DNA from 3 places in the Pseudoalteromonas maris genome. Region 3 is predicted to be linked to each of the others. Evidence: predicted binding sites of a transcription regulator. Region 3 holds the regulator's gene; each other region holds the start of a gene.
The links. Region 3 encodes sigma-54, which starts transcription at its own class of promoters, with help from an activator protein. Its sites were predicted from a motif close to GTTGGCACGNNNNTNGNNT; they were not measured.

Region 1 (2,274 bases), on a different contig from region 3:
TCGATGTGCTTAGCAATGAGTCCACTACATCGTGAGGGAGTAGGCCTTGTGAGGTGGCAATAACCATCTTGCTATCAACACTCACAATCCTCGCATTCACTAGCACGCCGCCTTGATGTTTAACCAAGGTGCCAGCCAACACGTGAGGCATATTTTGCTCACTTTGCAGCTCTAGAAAATCGCGACTAAATGTGAAATCCCCCGTGGGTGTCACGCGAATATAGTCTAACGTTTTAAAGTCTACGACAGGCACACCAAATTCATGAAGCTCATGAATAAAGCTCTCTGCTAACTGATTGCCCAACAAACTCCCTTGCTGATAATCACTATCGAGGAATACAAAACTGGTGACCGCCATGGGCATCGATAGAGCACCTTGATCAATATTACTCACCATGTCTTGCATCAACGCCTGCACATATTGATTAATATTCTTCACTGTGTGATTAGTATTCACTTGGCGCTGAGTGTGAATTTGAATTGGACTGGCCATGCTTTGATACTGCGCGACATTCGCCTGTTGTAAATCGCTCTGTGCTGCGCCAATAATCTGCACTTGCTGATTTGCTTGCTGGTGCTGTGCAATAGCTTGTTGCTTGACTTGCTCTTCGCTGGCCATCCACCCTTCGATGGTCGAGCAACCGGACAATACTGTCGTAAAAGCAAGTGACATTAGCATTGATGATCTGTTCATGATAATTCCTCGTTAGTATGCTCGGCGTTGCAGCTGACCGTTGTTAAGACGCACTTTGTCCGCTCGTGTCAAAATGGTGTTAGGCAGGTAATCAGTAGCAGCAGCAACCACTTGGTTATTACGGCTATCAATCATGCGCACATTTACAACATAAGCATCTTCTTGTTCGCTCAGCGTTCCAGTAACGTAAAAATCGATTTCTTGTCGATTTGCTAGTACGTCGATATTGCGTGACAACATCACATCTGCGTGATTTTGCAACGCTATATGATCGCGGGTGCGATACTCAACCACCGCAAAGCCCATTTGAGAATAGATGGTGATAAAGCTTTCTTGTAGCTGCAACGCAATATCTTGTTGTTGCCATGGCACAGAATCTGGTTGCAATGTTTTTGGTGGCAAAAATGTGCCGACTGCCACTTTAGCTCCAGGCGCCACTGAGCGCAGTGACTCAGCCATGGTGTTAGCCAAACGGATACTGTGCTGATGAATGGTATTTTGCTGCACAGGATGAACTTCTGTCACTCTGGGCACGATTTCTATACGCTGGCTAGGAGCACACGCCTGTAATAAGGCCCCAACAAGCAAAATTAGGATGACACGCACACTCGCCTCACTGTTTGCATCAAGTCTGAATGGCAAAAGCGATGCAAAATAAGTGCCATTAGCATAAACGCAGAAGTTTTGACGCAAGCGCCTAGCCACTATCATGCCCCTTCAGATTTAACAGAGCCTAGTGAAATACATATTTTAAAATTAAAAAACGGCCTGACGGCCGTTTTTTTTGCAGTGTCACTTAAATTGCGACAGGTGCTTTGATATGCGGATGGGCTTGGTAATCAACCAACTCGAAGTCTTCAAAACTAAACGAGAAAATATCTTTTACCTCTGGGTTAATGCGCATCGTTGGTTTAGGGAATGGCGTGCGTGATAGCTGCTCATCCACCTGCTCCAAATGGTTAAGATATAAGTGTGCGTCACCAAATGTATGCACAAAATCGCCTAACTCTAAATCACATACTTGGGCAATCATCATGGTTAGCAGCGCATAACTTGCGATGTTAAACGGCACCCCTAAAAAGATATCTGCACTGCGCTGATACAACTGACAACTCAACTTGCCATCAAGCACATAGAACTGGAATAGCGTGTGACATGGTGGCAATGCTTGTTTACCCATCGCCGCATTTTCACTTGGGCTGTATTGAGTGTCTGGCAACAATGCTGGGTTCCACGCACTGACAATTAATCGACGTGAGTCAGGGTTTGTTTTGATTTGATCAATCACATCTTTGATTTGATCAATCACTTCACCGTTGGGGCCTTCCCAACTGCGCCACTGTTTACCATACACAGGACCCAGTTCGCCCTCTTCGGTGGCCCAACCATCCCAAATGCGCACACCGTTATCATTTAAGTAACCGATGTTGGTATCGCCTTTGAGGAACCAAAGTAACTCATGAATGATTGACTTTAAATGACACTTTTTAGTGGTCACTAATGGAAAACCCTCTTGCAGGTTAAATCGCATTTGATAACCAAATACACTGATCGTGCCTGTACCTGTTCGGTCTTCCTTT
Region 2 (2,274 bases), on a different contig from region 3:
TTGCTGTAGGCCGTTACTACTGCCAAGGTTTATGATCACTTGTTCACCGTCGATATGCTTTATTTGTCCTTTTGTTGGCAGACATTGAGTCACTTTATTGAGGTCGTACATAATACGTTCGCTGAGTTTGGTTATGCTGCGCCCGTACTTACTTTGCCAAAAAATACCACTGTTTACATCTACTAGGGCGGTCTTGTCGAACTCCCACTGTGCTTCAGTTTGGTATGATTGCTGCCACAGTTTTTCGAAGCTCAAACCGTCAAATAAGATAAATTCCACATTGAAGTAACGTTGAAAGCTGTCATCACGCCAGAATGCGTAACCATTGTCACGCTTTTGACCGAGGGATGTGTCGGTGATTTGGGAAAACAAAACAAACTGGCTGTTGCTAGCACTGCGAATATAGTCAATCACGCTCTGGTCATACGCATGCTGATGAGTAAAAAAGTCAGCCACGGCAACTGGATTTTGATAAAAAGCGGTAGGCGCAATGCTCAGCTGAGCTTGGCTCATTAGAGCATACAGTTGCTTGGTAAAGGCATAAGGAATGTCAAATATTTGACCATCGCGGGCGTGTTGCGGATTAACTAATGCTGTGCGGGTAAGGGCAAAGTGATTGATAAAATCAGCCTGCTTACACTGGCTTTGATCACCATACACTTCCATTTGCAGTGTGATGCTGAAAATACCATTTTCTTGTTGTTCTTCAAGGATATGTATTTGCCCAATAGCGCCTTGAGATTGCAAGGATAAGTGATCTTCAGTGAGTACCCCATTAGTGAGCGTCTGTACGCTTGATAATGATAATCCTGAGTACTGTAGCGCTTGTTTTATCGCGTCGCTCACTGCTTGCGCACGTGCTTGTTCAGTGGATTGATCTGCAAGCACCGCGCGCCCTGTGGCCTCAAGCCATTGGGCATGTGTGGGTAAAGTCATAAACGCTAATAAGGTAGCAGTGATAAAAGTAACAAGGCGCATAAAAACAGTCACACTAAATAGTCATAGTAATGAATTAGCAAAGAGTGTACCAAGTTACTGGCGGGGATTGATAAGGGTGGCATTTATTGTGCATATGATTTTATTATTAGCACACTCATTGCCGGCGGAGAGACAAATGCTGCGACTAATTGGATTTATCATCATCTTACTGAGCTTATCAGGATGCAGCAGCGTGTTTGATAAGCACGTCGAATACGAAGTACAACAACCTGATAGCTATCCCATTTTGCGCGCCATTGGCTATGCGCCTATTGCGCCACAGCCAGGAGGCAGTGCCCAGCAAAAGTCTATTATGGCGATGAAGGCGTCAAAGATAGAGGCCTATAGAGAGCTCGCTGAGCAGGTTTATGGTCAACAACTGCAAGGAAATACATCTTTGGCTAATGCCATAGCCTCTGACGATGTACTGCAAGCCAAAGTTCAGGGAGTTATTCGAGGCGCTAGAGTGACGCGTAGTTATGTGGTGGGTGACAGTTATGCTACCGAGTTGGAGTTGGATATGAAGTTAGTGTATGACCTCTACGTAACACAGACCAAGCCACGTAAAATTAAAAAAGTGACCTACTACTAAGCAAGTAAGCAAGAGCTCGCGGGGTGAGGCAACACCCCGCATTGTAATACAGCATTCGGGCATCCAGATTTAATCTGAAAAATCTCTTAGTAACTATACCAATTGAATTAAATAAATAACCTGCCTAGCGCGCTAAAGAGCATGCTCACTACGTTATAATTTTAATAAGTAGAATAACTACATACACAAAATTATGCCTTGCTATCACGCTACTTATCCAGCGCTATCCTTGCTCACTTTTCTAACGCAATTGGTATTACCATCCCCCCTCGGGCGCTGCCCTCAAAAATCACAGTCACACCTTTATCAATAGGGTATCGTTTTACACCAATGGGCATAACTATGTGAGCACGATGTTTAGCCCGCCAAACTGATTAGCGATTGAAGTTGATTGGTATTACTTCGTGGTATTTGGGGCTTGGCGATGATTGTTGTTCTAAGTGGACAGTGCGCGCGCCGTGCATGACAGCTCGTGCAAGACGATGCTGAAGGCTTACGCTTTGAGGTTGCGGACCAGCTTATTATCGCTGCGTTGAATAGCGCCATCAGCTGCATAGGTCACTGAGCTTGGGGCACCGATAAGAATGTCTTTAAGTTGTTTAACGCTAAGCTGCGCTTGATGCGCAGCTTGGGCATTGACTTGGTTTTGCTCTTTACACTGCATCAGTAAAGCACGACCTTGGGCGATCAAGGCTTGCTCTGAT
Region 3 (2,274 bases):
TTGATGGCTTCTTTGCTGGTAACGACTAAAGCGATGATTTCATCAAGGCCTTCCAAACGGCCATGAGGGATAGCAATGCCGCGGCCTATGCCGGTGCTACCTAATTTTTCACGCGTTAAAAACGCATCGAGCAGTGTTTGCTCGCTCAAGTGAGGCGCATGTTGATGAGCAACCTGAGCAAGGTACTCCAGCATTCTTTTTTTGCTATTAAAAAGGACCGCAGCTTTGCTGCAGTCCTTTGAGAAAATATGTTCTAGGCTCATATTAGTGTCGAGACAATTTCTCTTTATGTTTGATTACTTGACGATCCAATTTGTCGATAAGGCCATCGATCGCCGCATACATATCTTGATGCTCCGCGGTTGCGAACAGTTCGCCACCATTTACGTGAAGAGTTGCTTCTGCTTTTTGTGTGAGTTTCTCAATATCAAGGATGACATGCACATTATTGATATGGTCAAAATGACGCTCAAGTTTTGCAAATTTGCTATTTACATAGTTACGAAGAGAGTCTGTGATTTCAACATGACGACCGGTAAGATTTAATTGCATAAGCATTTTCCTTCTTGTCTTGCGTCTATATCAAGCTTTTACGCTGATTTGACGGTGGAATGGCTAACGATTCACGATATTTTGCAATCGTTCTTCGAGCCACTTTAATTCCTTGCTCTGCAAGTATGTCCGCAATTTTGCTATCGCTCAATGGCTTAGCTGGGTTTTCAGCGGCTACTAGCTTCTTGATCAATGCTCTTATCGCTGTGGATGAGCATTCACCTCCGTTTTCAGTATTCACATGGCTGGAGAAGAAGTACTTAAGCTCAAATATTCCCCGAGGTGTGTGCATGTATTTCTGAGTGGTAACGCGCGAGATTGTTGACTCGTGCATTTCAACCATTTCTGCCACATCGTTGAGGACCATTGGTTTCATCGCTTCTTCGCCATGTTCAAAGAATGCCTGCTGTTGTTGAACAATGCAATTAGTTACTTTGAGTAGCGTATCATTGCGTTGTTCCAGGCTCTTTATAAACCATTTTGCCTCTTGTAAGTGAGAGCGAATAAATTGGCTGTCACTTTGTGATTTACAGTTACGCCCTAGTGAAGCGTAGTGATCGTTAACGCGTATTTTAGGCATGCTGTCTGGGTTCAATTCAACCACCCAGCGGCCCTTTACTTTTTTCACTGACACATCAGGTATCACGTATTCCGACTCTTCGCGAACGATGGTCGCGGCGGGTTTTGGATTCAGACTATGTATCAGTGTCATCACCTCTTTTAACTGCGCTTCTTTAAGCTTAGTCTTTTTCATCAAGGTGCGATAGTCGCGATTTCCTAGCAAATCAATGTAATTACAAATTACCTCTTTCGTTTCTCTAAGCCAAGGGGTTTGAGGTGAAAATTGATTGAGCTGGATCAACAAGCATTCTTGTAATGAGCGCGCGCCTATTCCCACGGGATCAAATAACTGAATACGTTTGAGTACCGCCTCAATTTCGTCTAATTCAATCTCTTCTTCTTGCTCTTCGTGATTAAGGCTTTCAAGTAAGTCTTCGGTTGTTACCGTCAGTAAGCCGTTATCGTCGATGGCCTCAATGATAGCCGTTGCAATGGCTTCATCAATTGGACTAAACGGTGTGAGTTGGAGTTGCCACATCAAGTAATCGTGCAAGGTTTCAGTTGTTTCACCTTGATACACAGATTCGTCATCAGGCATGGGGCCTGCAGAGGCCACGGGGGCCGCGCTAATGTATTCATCCCACGACACATCCATGGGCAAGTCATCGCCCATAGACTCGCTGCTCATGGCATCAGAACTCTCCATTTGGTCTGAAGTTTGAGTTTCTACCTCATTTTTGTCTTCGCCATTGCTGTGAGAGTCTTGGTCATTATCAGACTTGTCATTGTTATCTGAATAACTTTCCTCTTCGACTTCAAGCAGAGGGTTTGCGTCTAGCGCTTCTTGAATTTCTTGCTGGAGATCCAAAGTACTGAGTTGCAACAGGCGAATGGCCTGCTGCAGTTGTGGAGTCATTGTTAATTGCTGGCCTAAGCGCAGCTGTAATGATTGCCTCATGTACTCTAACAATCCTTTTTATTGTTATAACCTAAATTGTTCACCTAAATACACATCACGAACGGTTTGGTCTGCCAGAACCTCCTCAGGACTCCCTGAGGCGATCAATTCACCATGAGAAACGATGTAAGCTGTTTCACACACGTCTAATGTTTCACGCACATTGTGGTCAGTGATAAGTACGCCAATGCCACGATTACGGA

Region 1: the regulator sigma-54 is predicted to act here: its motif matches at 1,342-1,360, upstream of AAEU32_RS02285 (FlgO family outer membrane protein).
Region 2: the regulator sigma-54 is predicted to act here: its motif matches at 1,014-1,032, upstream of AAEU32_RS02260 (flagellar assembly protein T N-terminal domain-containing protein).

What each region holds. Positions count from the first base shown of each region.
Region 1 covers NZ_JBMMUF010000001.1:462,081-464,354, forward strand. Annotated here, with positions in the region: gene AAEU32_RS02280 (FlgO family outer membrane protein) at 1-694, opposite strand, end outside; gene AAEU32_RS02285 (FlgO family outer membrane protein) at 707-1,300, opposite strand; gene AAEU32_RS02290 (thymidylate synthase) at 1,491-2,274, opposite strand, start outside.
Region 2 covers NZ_JBMMUF010000001.1:457,874-460,147, reverse strand. Annotated here, with positions in the region: gene AAEU32_RS02260 (flagellar assembly protein T N-terminal domain-containing protein) at 1-978, opposite strand, end outside; gene AAEU32_RS02255 (LPP20 family lipoprotein) at 1,115-1,570, shown strand; gene flgN (flagellar export chaperone FlgN) at 2,064-2,274, opposite strand, start outside.
Region 3 covers NZ_JBMMUF010000003.1:295,347-297,620, reverse strand. Annotated here, with positions in the region: gene ptsN (PTS IIA-like nitrogen regulatory protein PtsN) at 1-263, opposite strand, end outside; gene hpf (ribosome hibernation promoting factor) at 265-552, opposite strand; gene AAEU32_RS06360 (RNA polymerase factor sigma-54) at 578-2,071, opposite strand; gene lptB (LPS export ABC transporter ATP-binding protein) at 2,096-2,274, opposite strand, start outside.